2 regions of the Halopseudomonas sabulinigri genome follow, and region 1 is predicted to be linked to the other one. Evidence: riboswitches for the same ligand, from Rfam matches in the RefSeq annotation. Region 1 holds a riboswitch; the other holds the start of a gene.
The links. Region 1 has a riboswitch for cobalamin ahead of BLU26_RS14155 (TonB-dependent receptor domain-containing protein). Riboswitches for the same ligand answer to the same signal wherever they lie in the genome.
Positions count from the first base shown of each region.

Region 2: linked by a shared signal. The riboswitch ahead of btuB (TonB-dependent vitamin B12 receptor) and the one ahead of BLU26_RS14155 (TonB-dependent receptor domain-containing protein) in region 1 are both predicted to bind cobalamin.

Region 1 covers NZ_LT629763.1:3,102,632-3,111,796, forward strand. Annotated here, with positions in the region: gene BLU26_RS14155 (TonB-dependent receptor domain-containing protein) at 1-1,806, opposite strand, end outside; cobalamin riboswitch at 1,935-2,138, opposite strand; gene dxs (1-deoxy-D-xylulose-5-phosphate synthase) at 2,161-4,077, opposite strand; gene BLU26_RS14165 (polyprenyl synthetase family protein) at 4,171-5,058, opposite strand; gene BLU26_RS14170 (exodeoxyribonuclease VII small subunit) at 5,055-5,294, opposite strand; gene BLU26_RS14175 (16S rRNA (uracil(1498)-N(3))-methyltransferase) at 5,395-6,117, opposite strand; gene BLU26_RS14180 (adenosylmethionine--8-amino-7-oxononanoate transaminase) at 6,122-7,474, opposite strand; gene crp (cAMP-activated global transcriptional regulator CRP) at 7,603-8,247, opposite strand; gene BLU26_RS14190 (OsmC family protein) at 8,429-8,851, shown strand; gene BLU26_RS14195 (DUF1145 domain-containing protein) at 8,997-9,165, shown strand, end outside.
Region 2 covers NZ_LT629763.1:962,317-971,481, reverse strand. Annotated here, with positions in the region: gene BLU26_RS04255 (nitrate regulatory protein) at 1-1,224, shown strand, start outside; cobalamin riboswitch at 1,313-1,539, shown strand; gene btuB (TonB-dependent vitamin B12 receptor) at 1,661-3,472, shown strand; gene BLU26_RS04245 (hypothetical protein) at 3,575-4,150, shown strand; gene cobO (cob(I)yrinic acid a,c-diamide adenosyltransferase) at 4,147-4,761, shown strand; gene BLU26_RS04235 (cobyrinate a,c-diamide synthase) at 4,758-6,050, shown strand; gene bluB (5,6-dimethylbenzimidazole synthase) at 6,047-6,700, shown strand; gene BLU26_RS04225 (cobalamin-binding protein) at 6,712-7,506, shown strand; gene cbiB (adenosylcobinamide-phosphate synthase CbiB) at 7,503-8,411, shown strand; partial or broken gene cobD (threonine-phosphate decarboxylase CobD) at 8,404-9,165, shown strand, end outside.

The DNA of each region.
Region 1 (9,165 bases):
AGGCGTCCAGGTCAGTGCCAGATTGCCGGTCAGCCCTTCGTTCTGGTAGGCGTAGGTCTGGCCGTTGTAGTTGTAATTGGCCAGACGGTAGTCCTTGTCGAAGGCATTGCCGATTTTCAGGTCCCAGCGTAGCGCATCGCTCATCAACCAGTTGGCGCGCGCTTCTACGGTGCCGAAGCCGGAAAGCTTCTGGGTGTTATCCAGGTCGTTGTAACGGGTGCTGTTGGCAACCAGGCTGAAGCCCAGGCCGACAACGCCGAACTGACGGTCGGTATCAATACTCAGCAGACGTTTCGGCCGGCGCGGCAGTTGCTTGCCGCTTTCGCGGTCGCGTGGGTCGAGCCAGGTGGCGGAAACCAGCGTACTCCATTCCAGCACTGTAGTGCCGGCACTTAACTCCAGGCCGTGAATGCGAGCGCTGCTGATGTTCTGCGCGACAAAGAAAGGGTCCAGCAGGATCAGGTCTTCGATGTCGGTACGATAGGCGGCTGCCTGCAACTGGGTATCGTCCCACTGGCCACGCCATTGCAGTTCGTAGCTTTTGGATTTCTCGGGCTGCAAGTCTGGATTGGCGCCGAAGGCGGTGTACAGGTCGTTGAAGGTGGGTGCGCGGAAACCTTCGCCATAGGACGCAATCACTTGCTGATTAGTGTCGAGCGGCACCGTTAGCGCGGCATTGAAGGTGTTTTCGTGGCCGAACTGCTCGTTGTCGTCATGGCGCCAGCCGAAGTCGGTGCTGAACCGCTCGGCATCGTAGCGATGCTGCACAAACGCGGCCTGATTGTAACGTTCGGTCTGGTTGAATGCCGAGGTGCTGTTCAGGCGGTCTTCATACCAATCCAGCCCGGCCTGCAGGGTGTTGCGCTCGCCCAATTGCAGGTTGTTCAGCCAGCTGGCGGAGTCGCGGTAGGTATTGTAGGCGAAGGCAAAAAAGTCGTAGTTGCTGTCGCGCTTGTCTTCGGCATGGCCGGCCTCGACACGGGTACGCCACACATCGTTGACCTGCCATTGCAGGTGGGTTGCCACGGTGCTGAGGCGGAAATCGTCTTCCGGGTTGCCGAACAGGTCGTACTCGGTATTACCGCTTTGCTCCAGTACGCGGATGCCGACTTCCAGATCGTCGGTGAAGTTGTGCGCGAAACTGGCGTTGTAGGCGCGGTTGCGATAACCGTCTCGGTCCTGATCACCGTCGGCGTTGTGGCGAGTGCGGTCGATGCCGGCGGTTTCATTCAGGCTGGCGCCGAGGTTGAAACGGGTCTGACCGTTTCCGCCCGACAAGCCCAACTCACGGGTGTAGGTCTGGTTGCTACCGACGCCAAGCTTGATGCGAGGGTTCAGGCCATCACTGCCCTGGCGGGTGAAAATCTGAATGACACCGCCAATGGCGTCTGAGCCATAGAGCGCCGAGCGCGGGCCGCGGACAACTTCGATACGCTCGATCTGATCAACGTTGATGAATTCAAGACTGGCTTGGCCTGCAGAGGCGCTGCCGATCCGCTGGCCGTCAATCATCACCAGACTTTGGGTGGCGCTGGTACCGCGCAGCGACAGGCTGGTCAGACTACCGATGCCACCGGTTGTGGTGATCGACATGCCGGGAACGCGGCGCAGCAGGTCGGCGACGCTGGCAGGTTGCAGGCGATCAATGTCGTCACGGGTAAACACGGTGGTGGCGGCTGAGCTGTCGCTGGCGGACTCTGCCTGCCGCGAGGCGGTCACTATGGTATCGGGCAGGTCCACGGCCTCGTTGGCCTGGGCGATGGCGCTGGCCAGCAGCGCGGGCAGCAGAAAGAGTGACTTGTTCATTCAGAATCCCCAAAAGTACGGCTTTTGAGGAGGGCGGGGAGTCAGGAGGGGTCCGGGCAGCGGACGACCACGCCGACCGGTGACGCCCTCCGCGACACCTCAGCAGTAAAGTCGTGGCGCAGGGGCGCAGCAACTTAGCGCAGTGGGCCGGTCTCCGGGCTTAGAATCTGACTGCGGTCGCCTTCCCGTGCGGTGCACAGTGGCTTGCTTGACAGCAGCTGCAGGTGGACCTGCGATTCCTTACCGTTGCGGGGGCAGCGTCGGACTTGAACCGACTTCCCGTTTCACCCGATCCGCGTGGCGGATCAGGCACCCAGTGCGAGTACCAAGAATTGGAGCGGGACTCTAGGGCTTTCAGTCGGTGGGGTCAAGCCCTTGATCAGGCTCGGGGAGGGTGCTCAGGCGCTGGCGAATGGCGGCTTCGATGCCAGCGGCTTCCAGTCCACATTCGGCCAGCATCTGTGCGGGTTTGGCGTGCTCGACAAAAACATCGGGCAGCCCCAGGTTGAGCACCGGGGTAGCTATCCCCTCGGCCAGCAGCCATTCATTGACGGCACTGCCGGCGCCGCCCATGACAGTGTTCTCTTCCAGGGTAACCAGCAGCTTGTGAGTAGCGCTCAACTCGGCGATCAGGGCGGTATCCAGCGGCTTCACGAAACGCATGTTGGCCACACTGGCATTCAACGCTTCGGCTGCCTTGAGCGCCTGCTGATGCAGAGTGCCGAAGCAGAGAATGGCCACCTCCTGGCCCGCACGGGTGACCACGCCCTTGCCGATCGGCAGGGTGTCGAGCGCCGGGTCAATGGGGGTGCCCGGCCCGGTACCGCGCGGGTAGCGCACGGCCGCTGGCCCGTTGTGCAGAAAGCCGGTGCTGAGCATCTGCCGGGTTTCGTTCTCATCGGCTGGTGCCATGATTACCATGTTCGGCAGGCAGCGCAGGAACGACAGGTCGAAACTACCGGCGTGGGTCGGGCCGTCCTCACCCACCAGCCCCGCGCGGTCGATAGCAAAGAGCACATCTAGGTTCTGTACGGCTACATCGTGTACAACCTGATCGTAGGCGCGTTGCAGAAAGGTCGAGTAAATCGCCACCACCGGCTTGGCGCCTTCGCAGGCCATGCCGGCGGCCAGCGTCACGGCGTGTTGCTCGGCAATGGCAACATCAAAGTAGCGGTTGGGATACTGCTCGGCGAAGGCGATCAGGTCGGAACCTTCCTTCATCGCCGGGGTGATGCCGATCAAGCGCGCGTCCTGCGCGGCCATGTCGCACAACCACTGACCGAAGATATTCGAGAATTTTGGCTTGCTGGCGCCGGTGGCCGCGGCGGGCTTGGGTTCCAGCTTGGTAATCGCGTGGTAGCCAATCGGGTCGGCCTCGGCGGGCGAGAAGCCTTTGCCTTTTTGCGTGACTACGTGGAGAAATTGCGGGCCCTTGAGTTCACGCATGTTCTTCAGGGTTTTTACCAGGGCGGGCAGGTCGTGGCCGTTGATCGGGCCGATGTAATTCCAGCCCAGCTCTTCAAACAGGGTGCCCGGCACCAGCATGCCCTTGGCGTGCTCTTCGGTCTTGCGTGCCAGTTCCCAGGCCTGCGGCAGTTTCGACAGCACCTTCTTGCTGCCCTCACGCATGTGCGAGTAGGTGCGGCTGGAAAGAATCTTGGCCAGATAATTGGACAGCCCGCCGACGTTGCGCGAGATCGACATGTCATTGTCGTTCAGTACTACCAGCATGTTGGCCTGGGCGTCGCTGGCGTGGTTCAGCGCCTCAAAGGCCATGCCGGCAGTCAAGGCGCCGTCGCCGATGACTGCGACCGTGCGGCGATCCAGTCCCTGCAGGTTGGCCGCAATCGCCATGCCCAGCGCGGCGCTGATCGAGGTGCTGGAGTGACCAACGCCAAAGGTGTCGTAAGGGCTTTCTACGCGGCGAGGGAAGGCGGCCAGGCCATCTTTCTGGCGCAGGCTGGCCATCTGTTCGCGGCGACCGGTAAGAATCTTGTGCGGGTAAGCCTGGTGGCCTACATCCCAGACCAGGCGGTCCTCCGGGGTGGCGTAAACATAGTGCAGCGCGATGGTCAGCTCGATAACCCCCAGGCCCGCGCCAAAGTGCCCGCCGGTCTGGCCTACGCTCCAGAGCAGAAACAGCCGCAACTCATCGGCCAGTTCAGGCAGACGGCTTTCGTCCAGCTCGCGCAGTTGCGCGGTGTCGTCAAGACTGTCCAGCAGGGGGGTGCTGGGGCGTTGGTGCGGTATTTCGTGGAAAGTGCTGGGCATCAAACAAGGCTCTGAATGCCATTGGCAATGGCAGGAAAACAAGTGCGCAGTTTAACCGATGCACCCCGATAGCCCAACAGTTAGCAGGGTTGTTTAAAAACGGCGTTGCACTATGTAGTCGGCGAGTTGCTGCAGGTGGACGGCCGCGGCGCCCAGTGGCTGCAGTGCGGCGACGGCTTGATCGCGCAGCTGGTCGGCCAGTCGGTGCGCACCTTCAAGCCCCAGCAGAGCCGGGTAGGTGGGTTTGTCGCGCGCGATATCGGCGCCCTGACGCTTGCCCAGAACACTGGTCTCGCTTTCGATGTCGAGTATGTCGTCCTGCACCTGAAAGGCCAGGCCAATGCAGTCGGCATACACGGCCAGGGTTTGCAGTTGATCGGCACTGGCGCGTTCGCTGGCCAGGGCACCCAGCTGAATGCTGGCGCTGATCAGCGCGCCGGTCTTGTGCCGATGCATCAGCTCCAGCGTGGCCAGATCAATCTTCTCGCCGACGGCGCCCAGGTCGATGGCTTGGCCACCCACCATGCCCTGGGGGCCGGCAGCACGGGCCAAGGTCTGTACCATCTGCAGGCGAGTCGCCGGCTGCCAGTCACCCAGCGTGCTCAGCCAGTCGAAGGCCAGCGCCTGCAGGGCGTCGCCGGCAAGAATGGCGGTGGCTTCGTCGAAGGCGCGGTGGCAGGTGGGCTGGCCACGGCGCAGGTCGTCGTCGTCCATGGCCGGCAGATCGTCGTGAATCAGCGAGTAGGCATGCACCAGTTCAACCGCGCCGGCGGCGGGGTTGGCTGCAGCGGGGTCGCCGCCGAGGGCTTCGCAGCTGGCGTAGCACAGCAGTGGACGTACACGCTTGCCACCGTTGACGACGCTGTAGCGCATGGCGGCATACAGGCGCTCAAGGCGAAGTTGCGGGGTATCCAGTTGGCTCAGCAAAAAGCCGTTGATACGCGTCTGGCAGGCCTCAAGGTAGGCAGCAAACTCGCTCATTCAGCGGCGCCGTCGAAGGGTTCGGTGCTCAGCTCGCCGTTTTTCTCGACCAACTGCTGCACTTTCTGCTCGGCCTGCCTGAGCGCCTGCTGGCAGTCGCGGGTGAGTACGACACCTTGTTCGAAGGCGCTAAGAGACTCTTCAAGGCTGAGCTCGCCGCTTTCCAGTCGCTCGACCAACTGTTGCAGCTCGCCCAATGACTGTTCAAAGTCCACGGTGGTTTTTTTGCGGGCCATGCGCTACCTCGTCTGCGGCGTGGATAAAACGGCTGAACATTACCCAAGGGTGGGGGTGTGGTCAATCGGCAGCGTTGCGCTCTGAGCTAGAAGCCGCAGGCTAGAAGTCGCCCCAGCGTTGTTGCGCCATGCTCAAGGCGACTACCGGGGCGGTTTCGGTACGCAGTACGCGCGGGCCAAAGCGGGCGGCCACGAAGCCGCTGGTTTCAGCCAGGTGAATCTCGTCGGCGCTCAGGCCACCTTCGGGGCCAATCAGCAGGGCCAGCGAACCGGGCTTGGGCAACTGGTCCAGATCCTGGTCGGTACGGTGGTGCAGTACCAGTTTGAGGTCAGACGTCAGTGCCGGCAGCCAGTCGTGCAGACTGGTCGGCGGGTTGATGGCGGGCACCACACTGCGGCCGCACTGCTCGCAGGCGCTCACTGCCACCTGTTGCCAGTGTGCCTGGCGCTTGTCGGCGCGCTCACCCTGCAGCTTGACCTCGCAGCGTTCGGTAAACAGCGGGGTGATCTGGTTGACGCCCAGCTCCACCGCCTTTTGGATCGCCCAGTCCATGCGCTCGCCGCGCGACATCGCTTGACCCAAGTGAGTCTGCAGGGGCGATTCGGGCAGGCCGGCAATCGCCGCCTGCAGTTTGATCAGCACCTCGCGCTTGCCCGCCGCCATGACTTCGCCCGGCCATTCCTGACCGCTGCCGTTGAATATCTGCACTTTGGCGCCCGGCCCCAGGCGCAGCACGCGGCCGATGTAATGCGCAACGTCACCGGTCAGTGTCTGCTCACCTTCATTGAGCGGTGTGTCGAGGTAGAAGCGGGAAACGCGCATTGGCTCAGTCCCGCGTTGCCAGTTGAATACCTTCCCAGGCAACGCTGGCAAGATGGTCGATCTGGTCCGGGGTGATCACGTAGGGCGGCATGAAATACACCACGCTGCCGAGCGGGCGCAACATGGCCTCGTTCTTCAGTGCGTGCTGATAGACACGGATGCCACGCCGTTCCTGCCAGGGATAGGCTTCCTTGGTGGCCTTGTTCTTGACCATCTCGATGGCCAGTACCATGCCGGTCTGGCGCACTTCGGCAACATGCGGATGATCCACAAAATGCGCAGTGGCCTTGGCCATGTGCGCCGACAGCGCCTTGTTGGCCTCGATTACGTTGTCGCGCTCCAGCAGATCGAGGGTTGCCAGCGCCGCGGCGCAGGCCAGCGGGTTGCCGGTGTAGCTGTGCGAATGTAGGAAGGCGCGCATGCTTTCGTAGTCGTCGTAGAACGCCTGGTAGATCTTGTCGTTGGTCATACACACCGCCATCGGCAGGTAGCCAGCGGTCAGCGCCTTGGACAGGCAGAGAAAGTCCGGCGCGATCTCGGCCTGCTCACAGGCGAACAGGCTGCCGGTGCGGCCGAAGCCGACGGCAATTTCATCGTGAATCAGGTGCACGCCGTAGCGGTCGCAAGCCTCACGCAGCAGCTTGAGGTAGACCGGGTGATACATGCGCATGCCACCGGCGCACTGAATCAGCGGCTCAACAATAACGGCGGCGACCTCGGTGTGGTTCTGCTCCAGCGCGCGCTCCATGTGGGCAAACATCTTGCGGCTGTGCGCTTCCCAGCTTTCGCCCTCTTCGCGGTCGTAGCAGTCGGGTGAGGGTACGGTGATCACGTCCATCAGCAGCGGCTGATAGGTTTCCTTGTACAGCGCCACGTCGCCGACGGCGAGGGCGGCCAGGGTCTCGCCGTGGTAACTGTTGGACAGGGTGATGAAGCGCTTTTTCTCGGGCTTGCCGATGTTGAGCCAGTAATGGAAGCTCATTTTTAGCGCCACTTCGATGCAGGATGAGCCGTTGTCGGCATAAAAGCAGCGGGTTAGCGGCGCCGGTGTCATTTTCACCAGGCGTTCGGACAACTCGATCACCGGCGGATGGCTGAAGCCGGCCAGAATTACGTGCTCCAGGGTGTCGAGCTGATCCTTGATGCGCTGGTTTATATAGGGGTTGGCGTGGCCGAAGATGTTGACCCACCAGGAGCTGACGGCATCCATATAACGGTTGCCTTCAAAATCATGCAGCCAGATACCCTCGCCGCGCTGCACCGGAATCACCGGCATGTGCTCATGGTCTTTCATCTGGGTGCAGGGGTGCCACAACACCGAAATGTCACGTTGCATCCAATCGTTATTCAAGCCCATGTTCACCTCATTATTATCAGAAACCGTGGTCGCTGAATTGTACATGAGGCGGGCGGCGACTGCCGAGGACGCAAGCGCAGAGGCTGGCACCGGGCACCTTGTCCCGGTCTGCAGAAAAGAACGTGAGGTTAGCGGGTGCCGTAGACCACCATGGTTTTGCCTTTGACTTCGATCAGGCCCTGTTCTTCCAGGCTCTTGAGCACCCGGCCGACCATTTCACGTGAACAGCCAACGATGCGGCCGATCTCCTGGCGGGTGATCTTGATCTGCATGCCATCAGGGTGGGTCATGGCATCGGGTTGCTTGCAAAGATCGAGCAAGGTGCCGGCAACACGACCGGTGACGTCCAGAAAGGCCAGGTCGCCGACCTTGCGTGTGGTCGCATGCAGGCGCTCGGCCATCTGCTTGCCCACAGCGTACAACAGCTCGGGGTCGCGCTGGTTCAGTTCGCGGAATTTGGCGTAGGTGATTTCGGCAACTTCGCATTCGGTTTTGGCGCGCACCCAGGCAGTACGGTCGTGGGTCGCGGGGGTCATGTCGAACAGGCCCATCTCGCCAAAAAAATCGCCCTGATTGAGGTAGGCGATGATCATTTCGCGGCCCTGATCATCTTCGATCAGAATGGTGACCGAGCCTTTGATTATGTAGAACAGACTGTCGGATTGGTCACCGGCGTGAATGACTGTGCTGCGCGCGGCAAAGCGGCGGCGGTGACAATGAGCAAGGAATGCATCTAGATTTTTTATTTTAGGTGTCAGGGTGATCGAAACCATTAAATGTGTCCTGGCCGTAGTCGCGCAAACCGAAGATGCGGGGCATCCGTGTCAGCCTCAAGCTTGAGACCAAACGGGATTATGTCCAGTTTTTGCGGCTATGGCCAGTGCGGCAGTATGCCACCTGCCGGCTGTGGTATTCTGCGCCTCCTCTGAGACAAACGAGTGGCGGGGCCAATAGATGAAAGCGCATATCAAGTGGGTAGACGGCGTCATGTTTCTGGGCGAGTCCGGCAGTGGCCACACGGTGGTGATGGACGGTCCCGAGGAGTCTGGTGGCCGCAATATGGGTATTCGCCCGATGGAAACCGTATTGGTTGGCCTCGGTGGCTGCGCCAGCTACGACGTAGTCAGTATTCTGAAGAAAGCGCGGCAGGATATTCGCGATGTGCATACCTTGCTGGATGCCGAGCGTGCTGATAGCGAGCCCAAGGTCTTTACCAAGATCCACCTGCGTTTTGTGGTTACCGGCAAAAACCTGAAGGAAGCCCACGTCAAACGCGCGGTAGAGCTGTCGGCCGAAAAATACTGCTCGGCATCGATTCTGATGGGGCGGGCCGGCGTTGAGGTAACCCACGACTACGAAATAGTCGAGATCGACTGAAAGCGCTGGCGCACACGGCGGTAGTTGGCACGTTCAGTTTGATGAGTGGCGACGCAGGCCCTTCTGTTATGCGCCGCAGGTAATACCATGACGCAGGTAGGCCGCTGTGTGGCAGCGGCCATCACCCAAGGACAGGAACAAGAATATGCGCGTGGTATTTCTTATCGGTAAGTTAGTGACTCTGGCGTTCTGGCTGGTGGTTATCCTCAGCCTGCTTGGTCTGGTGCAGGTGCCCGACCCGCAGCGCCTCAACTGGCTGGCGCTGGCGATATTGCTGATTCACCTGCTGGAGTGGGCGCTGGTCGGCAAGCAAC
Region 2 (9,165 bases), 1.9 Mb from region 1:
GCGCTGACCTGTCAGCTGGTCAGCGAAATCAGCCGTCTGGTGCACGCGCTGCAGCGTGAACGCGGCTTTTCCAACATGTATCTGGGAGGCCAGGCGGAACGTTACCGGCAGCCGCTGGATGAGCTGTCTGCGACTGCCAGCGCTTGCGCTGAGCGAGTACGCAAGGCCTTCAACCGCATGGATATAGAGCACGGCTGCGGCGCCGACAAGGCGCGCCTGTTTACCCGCGTCGCCTTTGTATTGCACGGCCTGGACGCGCTACCGGCCGTGCGGCGGCGAGTGCGCGCGCAGCAAATCAGCGCGCAGGACGCGACTCGCAGCTTTACCCGCCTGATCGCCGGCTTGCTGGCTGTGGTATTTGAAGCGGCGGACACCGCAGTCGATCCGCGCGTAACACGCGCCCTGGTGGCGATGTTCAACTTCATGCAGGGCAAGGAACTGGCGGGGCAGGAGCGGGCTATTGGGGTTTCCGGTTTTATCGCCGGTTACTTCGACCAAACCCAGCGCGACAAGCTGGCTTATCTCGAAGATGCCCAGCGTCGCTGTTTTGATACCTTTATCGAGTTCGCCGACCCCGACAGCAAGCGTCATTGGCTGACCCTCTGCAGTGAAGAGCTGGTGGGTGAGATCGCACGGCTGCGGCAGGTGGCGGCCCGTACCAATGAGCGAAGCCAGGTGCAGGCGGCGATGGGCGAGTTGTGGTTTGAACTCACCTCGCAGCGTATCGACAGCATGAAGCAGGTCGAGGACGACCTGGCCGATAAACTGCAACTGATGTGTGAGCACAGTACCAGCCAGGCCAAGGCGGATCTGGATAGCCAGCGCCGCTTGCTGAAGCGGCTCAACAGCCTGGATGACGAGGCCAATACGCCGGCGGCGCGGCTGTACAACGTACAGGCTACGGAGCTTGATCCGTTGCCAGGTGAGCGTCTGGGCAATCACGTGCAGCGCTCGGTGCTGGAGGTGTTGCACGAGCAGACCGTGCGCCTGCAGCAGTTGCACGACGAGCTGGAAAACGCGCGCCGCAGCCTCAGCGAGCGCAAGACCATCGAGCGCGCCAAGGGCGTGCTGATGACACAACAGGGTTTGAGTGAGGAAGAGGCGTTTCGCGCGTTGCAGAGTGCCGCCATGGAACGAAGCCAGAAGCTGTGCGATGTCGCTCAAACCATTCTCAATTACGACGCACTGCTGAAAACGCCAGTTACCCGCCCCGGCCCGCGCTGAACTGCACGATTCTGGCGCAGCGTGGCCGGTTTTGCCCGTTATGCGGGCGGCGTTAAAGCTCGGTTGACGCTCTGCGGCAAACTCTCTACTCTTCACGCCTGCTTCAGGTTCCCTCTATTCAGAGAGGGTGAAACTGGGAAGCCGGTGCGTCTGCCAATGCAGACAATTCCGGCGCTGCCCCCGCAACGGTAAGCGATGTTCGCCTCACGGCGATGCCCCTGAGAAAACCACTGTGCTGTGCATGGGAAGGTTCAGGTCGCAGGATCAACAGATCCAATCGCAAGCCCGGAGACCGGCCTGATGCGAATCACAACAGTGCGGTGGGCGCTGTAGGTGTACGGCCCGCCGATGCTTGCTGGCTGCCGTTCTCCTGCCTCCGCCACTGTGTATCTCAGTCAGTGTCGTGCGGGTGGGTACGACGGAGCAATCACGCAGCATGAAAACTTTTTTTCGCGCCCCGGTGGCGCTTGGCCTCGTTGGCCTGTCTTCCCTTTCTTTAGCACATACCCTGAGCCTTGATGATCAGGTGGTGACCGCCACCCGAACGGCGCAGAGCGGCGCGCAAAGCATTGCTGCCACCAGCGTGTTTGATCGTAACGATATCGAGCGACTGCAGGTCACCAGTGTCGACCAGTTGCTGCGCCGTGTGCCGGGTGTCAACCTGGTCAACACCGGTGGCCCCGGCAAGAACACCACGATCAGCATTCGCGGCGCCAGTACCAATCAGGTGCTGGTGTTGATCGATGGCGTGCGCATAGGGTCAGCTACCACCGGCGACGCCGCGCTGCAAAACCTGCCGGTAGAGCAGATTGAGCGGATTGAGGTGGTGCGTGGGCCGCGCTCCAGCCTGTATGGTTCAGAGGCGATTGGCGGGGTGATTCAAATTTTCACCCGCCGGGGCGGTGATGGCGGGGCGCAGCCGTACTTCTCGACCACTGTTGGCAGCGCGCAGCACCTTTCCGGCACTGCCGGAGTGTCGGGCGGCGACGACAAGGCCTGGTACAACCTGGGTGCCAGCAGCCTGAAAGATGAAGGCATTGATGCGCGCCCTTCGCGCGAAGTGGACCATGACGGTTACCGCGAGCTATCGGCCAATCTCAGCGGCGGCTACCGCTTTGCCAACGGACTGACGCTGGATGGCAATATCCTGCAGGTCGACTCGCACAACGATTACGACTCCGGCTTCAAGGCCAACGCTGACAACGTCACCAAGGTGTACGGCGCACGTGCCCGCTTCTCGCCGCTGAGCGCCTGGGATGTGACCCTGCAGGCTGGTCGCAGTGAAGACAAGACCGACACCTTCAACGGCAACACCTTCAACACCCGCATCGATACCCGGCGCGATAGCTTCGGCTGGCAAAACGACCTGCGCCTAGCAGAAGGGCAACTGCTGACCCTGGGCTACGACTGGCTGGACGACGAGGTCAACGGCACCGGCACCTTCGCCGAAGACGGCCGCGACAACCACGGCGTTTACGCGCAATACCTGGCGCAGTTCGGCCGTCACGAAGTGCAGCTCAGCCTGCGCCATGACGACAACGAGCAGTTTGGTGCGCACAACACCGGCAGTTTGGGTTATGGCCTGCAACTCACCGATGCATTGCGTGCGGTGGCCAGTTACGGCACAGCGTTCAAGGCACCGACCTTCAATCAACTGTATTACCCCGGCTTTGGTAATGCAGACCTGGAACCGGAAAGCTCCAAGAGCCTGGAGGCCGGGCTACAAGGCTGGCACGACTGGGGCAACTGGTCGGCCACCGCGTTTCGCAATGAGATCGACGATCTGATCGCCTATTTCAACAGCGGCGCTGGGCTACAGGCGCAGAACATCGACAAGGCCACCATCAACGGGTTGGAGCTGGAAGCCGCTACCCAGCTGTTGGGGTGGAGCTGGCAGGGCAACCTGACCCTGCAGGACCCGAAAAACGCGTCCAATCGCGCCGGCCAGGGCGACCTGCTGCCGCGCCGCGCCGAGCAGGTTTTCAATCTGGATGTGGATCGCCGCTTTGGTCGCATCGGCGTTGGCGCCAGCCTGCACGCCGAAGGTCGGCGCTGGGATAACGCCGCAAACAGTACGGACCTGCCCGGGTATAACACCCTTGATCTGCGTGCTACCTACTGGCTGAGTCACGCCTGGCGGGTACAGGCGCAGATCACCAATCTGTTCGATACCGATTACGAAACCGCCGCCACCTACCAGCAACCGGGTCGCGCGGGGTACCTGACCCTGCGCTACCAGGCCATGTAGGCCAGGCTGCAGGACCCAGCCGTCTCTACCGGGACGGTAGCCAAAGGCGTTTGCGCTGACCAGGGCGCAAACGCTTTGCTGTTTTCAACGAGGAGAACGACCGTGCTTAACCTGTCCAGATCTACCCAGCTGTACATCGGCGTTGCGCTGGTGGCATTGATGGCCATGACCCGTGGTAGCCACTTTCCGCTGCAAAACCTGCCCAGCGCCTCCTGGGCGGTGTTCTTTCTGGCGGGCGTGCTGTTGCGACCTAAATGGGTATTCCCGCTGCTGTTTGCTGAAGCGACGCTGATTGACGTCGCCAGCGTCGGCTGGATCAACGCCGGCCACCATTGCATGAGCGTTGCCTACTGGATGCTGATTCCAGCCTACGGCGCACTCTGGTTTGGTGGCCGTCTGTACGCCGGTTGGCACCGCGAAACGGCCGGCTCGCTGGCGATTCTGGTACCTGTGATGGCGCTGAGTGCGCTGGTCTGCCAGCTGTTCTCCAGCGGCGGTTTCTACTTTTTGTCAGGCCGTTATGACGCCCCGACCTTGATGGGCATGGTTGAGCGTATCGCGCATTACTACCCTCAGTACCTGAGCACTTTGGCGCTGTATGTGGGCATCGCCGTGGTGCTCTACATAGGCGCACGCAGCGCGCAGACCTTGCTCGGCAAACAGAGCCATCAGGCATGAGTGAGCAGGACCCGGAACGCGATGAGCGCCATCGCCAGCGCATGCTGCGCAAGAAGACGGTGGTGGACGAAAAAATCGCCGTCGCACAGCAGGAACGTGGTGTGCTGTTGGTGCTGACCGGTAACGGCAAGGGCAAGAGCAGTTCGGGTTTCGGCATGGCCGCGCGGGCGCTGGGGCATGGCTTGCGCATTGGTATCGTGCAGTTCATCAAGGGCGCAAAAAGCACCGGTGAGGAAAGCTTCTTTCGCCGCTTTCCCGATGAGGTGCGTTATCACGTGATGGGTGCCGGCTTCACTTGGGAAACCCAGGATCGTCAGGATGATATGGCCAAGGCGCAAGCGGCCTGGGCGGTGGCGGTAGAGCTGATGCGCGACCCAGATGTGGCTCTGGTGCTGCTGGATGAGCTGAACATAGCGCTCAAATACGGCTATTTGCAGCTTGAACAGGTCATCGCGGATATTCAGGCCCGGCCCCCCGCGCAGCATGTGGTGATCACCGGTCGTGGCGCACCCACGGCGCTGCTTGAGGTCGCCGATACGGTGACTGAGATGGGCATGGTCAAGCATGCATTCAAAGCCGGTATCAAGGCGCAGAAGGGGATCGAGTTTTGACTAGCAGACACTGCCCGGCGGTATTGATTGCCGCCCCGGCCTCAGGGCAGGGCAAAACCACGGTTACTGCCGCGTTGGCGCGCATGCATCGGCTCGCGGGTCGCAAGGTGCGGGTGTTCAAATGTGGGCCGGACTTTCTTGATCCGATGATCCTGGAGGTCGCCAGCGGCGCGCCGGTACATCAGCTGGATCTGTGGATGGTGGGGCTGGAGCAGTCCCAGCGGCTGTTGTGGGAAGCCGCAGGTGAGGCCGACCTGATTCTGATTGAAGGCGTTATGGGGCTGTTTGACGGTACGCCCTCGGCGGCGGATCTCGCGCGCCAGTTTGGTGTGCCGGTGCTGGGGGTTATCGACGGTTCCGGCATGGCGCAGACCTTCGCCGCCATGGCGTACGGACTGGCGAATTTTCAGGCTGATCTGCCCTTTGCCGGCGTGCTGGGCAACAAGCTGGGTAGCGCGCGGCATGGCGAGATTCTGCGCGACAGCCTGCCGGCCGACATCCGCTGGTTTGGCGCCTTGCCACGCTCGGCCGATATCGCCTTGCCCAGCCGCCACTTGGGGCTGGTTCAGGCAGGCGAGTTGGCTGATCTGGAGGTTCGGCTTGATGCCGCCGCCAGCGCACTGGCTGCCAGCGTGAGCGATGCGCTGCCGGCGCCGGTGAGCTTTGCCGCGCCGGCAGCGCAGCACCTTGAGCCGCTGCTCGCCGGCGTCAGCATTGGCGTGGCACGCGACGCGGCGTTTGCTTTTGTCTATCAGGCCAATCTACAGCTGTTGCAGGCGCTGGGCGCCGATCTGCTTTACTTTTCGCCGCTGCAGGATGCCCATCTACCCGATGTGGATAGCCTTTATCTGCCCGGCGGTTATCCCGAATTGCACGCCGCGCAACTGGCGGGCAACAAGGCGATGCAGGCGGAGATAGCCGAGCACCACCTGATGGGTAAGCCGATCGTCGCCGAGTGCGGTGGCATGCTCTACCTGCTCGACAGTCTGACCGACCTGCAGGGCGAGCGCTTCGAGATGTGCGGGTTACTGAGTGGTGATGCGGCCATGCAGCAGCGCCTCAGCGCCCTTGCTTTGCAGGCAGTTGAGTTGCCAGAGGGCAGATTGCATGGCCACACCTTCCATCATTCGCAGCTGACCTGCGAACTGCAGCCACTGGTGCGCGGCGAGTGCCCCAACTATCGGCGCACCGCCGAGGCGGTTTACCGGCAGGAGCGTATGACAGCGTCTTACATCCACTTTTACCTGCCCAGTAACCCCTCGGCAGCGGCGGCACTGTTCCGGCCATGAACCTGCCGCATGCCTACTCCGCTGCCGAGCGGGACGCGCTGTACCGCGCCATTCGCGAGCGCCGGGACATGCGGCACTTTATCGGCGGCGAGGTGGCAGACGAGTTACTACAGCGCCTGCTGCAGGCCGCGCACCAGGCGCCCAGTGTTGGCTTGATGCAGCCCTGGCGCTTTATCCGCATCCGCAGCGGCGTCTTACGCGAGCAAATTCATCAGTTGGTGGAGCAGGAGCGTCAGGCCACGGCAGAGGCTCTGGGTGAGCGTCGTGATGAGTTCATGCGCTTGAAAGTGCAGGGCGTGCGCGACTGCGCCGAACTGCTGGTGGCCGCCTTGCCCGAGGGCCGCGAGGCTCATGTGTTTGGCCGCCGCACGCTGCCGGAGATGGATCTGGCCTCGTTGGCCTGTGCGATCCAGAATCTCTGGCTCGCAGCCAGGGCAGAGGGGCTGGGGATGGGCTGGGTGTCGCTGTTCGAGCCGCAGGCGCTGGCCAGCCTGTTGCAGTTGCCGCCCGGCGCCAAACCCATCGCGGTATTGTGCCTGGGGCCAGTAGCCGAGTTTTACCCAGAGCCCATGCTGGTACAGGAGCAGTGGGCGCGGCCGCGTAGTCTGGATGAGCTGCTGTTTGTTGATCAATGGGGGGCACACGAGTGAGCGCAGATGACATCGGTAGCGGACCGCAGCGCATCGTCTGCCTGTCGACCGAAACTTGTGAGGTGCTGTATTGCCTGGGTGAGCAGCAGCGTATCGTCGGCATCTCCGGTTTTACCGTGCGGCCGCCGCAGGCGCGCAAGGAAAAGCCGAAAATCGCCGCCTTCACCAGCGCCAAAATAGACGAGATCATCGCGCTAGAGCCGGATCTGGTGCTGGGTTATTGCGATCTGCAGGCCGGTTTGCTGGCTGATCTGGCGCGCGCCGGGTTAGAGGTGCATCTGTTCAATCAGCGCAGCATTGCCGGCATCTTGCGCATGATCTCAACGCTGGGCGCCCTGGTCGGTGCGGCTGAGCGCGCCGCTGAACTGGTGGCCGAACTGGAAGATGGGCTGCTGCAGGTGCGCAATGCCGCGCCGCAGGGTGCCGCAAGGCCCCGGGTTTATTTTGAGGAATGGAACGAGCCGCTGATTTCCGGCATTGGCTGGGTCAGCGAGTTGATTGAACTGGCCGGTGGCCAGGACTGCTTTGCCGAGCTGGCCTCTGCGCCCGGTGCGCGCCAGCGCATTATCGCCGACCCGCAGGAGGTGGTACGCCGCGCGCCGGATATCATTATTGGCTCCTGGTGCGGCAAGCGCTTTCGCCCTGAGCAAGTCAGTGCCCGTGACGGTTGGCAGGCAATACCTGCGGTACGGAACGGGCAGCTACACGAGATCAAATCGGCGGATATCCTGCAGCCGGGTGTGGGCGCGCTGACCGACGGGCTGCAACAATTGGTCGGCATTATTGCCGGCTGGCGTGCCAGGTGACCGGCCTGCTGCCTGCGGCCCTGCTGGCTGCGCTATTGGATCGCTTGCTGGGTGAACCTTCACGTTGGCACCCGCTGGTTGGCTTTGGCCGCTGGGCCCAGTACCTGGAGCAGCGGTTGAATCGGCACAACAGCATTCTGCGCGGCGCTCTTGCCTGGGCGCTGGCGGTACTCCCCTTTACCGTGCTGGCTTACTGGCTGGCCAGTTGGCCGGTGCTGGGCTGGGTGTTTGCCGTGCTCTGCCTGTATGTATGTCTTGGTGGCCAGAGCCTGACAGCGCACGCACGGCCCATTGCCGAAGCACTGCAACGCAAGGATTTACCCTTGGCGCGCGAGTTGGTAGGCCGCATTGTCAGTCGCGACACCCGGCAGCTGAGCGAGGAGGGCATTGCCAGAGCTACGGTTGAGTCGGTGCTGGAGAACGGCAGTGATGCACTCTTTGCCGCCTTGTTCTGGTTTCTGCTGCTGGGCGCGCCTGGTGTGGTGTTGTATCGCCTGAGTAACACTCTGGATGCCATGTGGGGTTACCGCACCCCGCGTTTTCTACTCTTTGGCCGGGTCGCCGCGCGCATGGATGATGTGCTCAATTATCTGCCCGCTCGGCTGGTGGCGCTGAGCTACTGCCTATGTGGTGATGCTGGCAGCGGCTGGCGCAGCTGGCGTACTCAGGCCGCCGCCTGGGACAGCCCCAACGCCGGTCCGGTGATGGCGGCGGGCGCTGGCGCGCTGCAACTGCAACTGGGCGGCGCGGCGGTGTACCACGGTGAATCCGTTACCCGGCCAACGTTGGGGCTGGGCGCCGCGCCGCGCGCGCAGGATATTCTGCGTGCGCTGCAGCTGGTGCGCCGCAGTCTGCTGGTATGGCTACTGCTGATCCTGCTGGTGTGGATTCTTAGCCATGCTTGAGCACGGCGGGCGCCTGCGCCGTGCGGCCAGCGAATTTGGCCTGCCGCTTGAGCAATGGCTGGACCTGTCCACCGGATTGGCGCCTTACCATTGGCCGATTCCCCCATTGCCACATTCGGTCTGGAGCCGTCTGCCCGAGCCGGACGATGGACTCGGCGAGATGGCTGCCGACTATTACGCTGCGCCCCGGGCGCTGCCGGTAGCAGGGTCGCAGGCCGCGATCCAGGCCTTGCCGATGCTGCGCCGCCCCTGCCGCGTAGGCATTGTCGAGCCGACCTATGCCGAGCACCGTCAGGCCTGGGTGCGCGCCGGGCATGAGGTCGTCAGCCTCAGCCCTGGTGTGTCTGCACAGCAGCTGGGGCAGCTGGATGTGCTGGTGGTGGTCAACCCGAACAACCCTACAGGCCAACTGATATCGGCTGAACGCTTGTTGCAGTGGCATCAGACGCTTGTTGCGCAGGGGGCTGGCTGGTAGTGGACGAGGCTTTTATGGATGTGACGCCAGGCTGCAGTCTGGCACCCCACAGTCATTTGCCAGGCTTGATCGTGCTGCGCTCGGTGGGCAAGTTCTTCGGTCTGGCGGGCCTACGCTTGGGCTTTGTGCTGGCCGCCGAGCACACACTGGCCGCGCTTGAAGAGCAACTGGGCCCCTGGACGGTCAGCGGACCGGCGCGCGCAGTGGGGCAAGCAATCCTCGGGGACCGCCGTACTCAGCAGTTGTGGCGTAGCCGCCTGTTGCAGGACAGTGATCGCC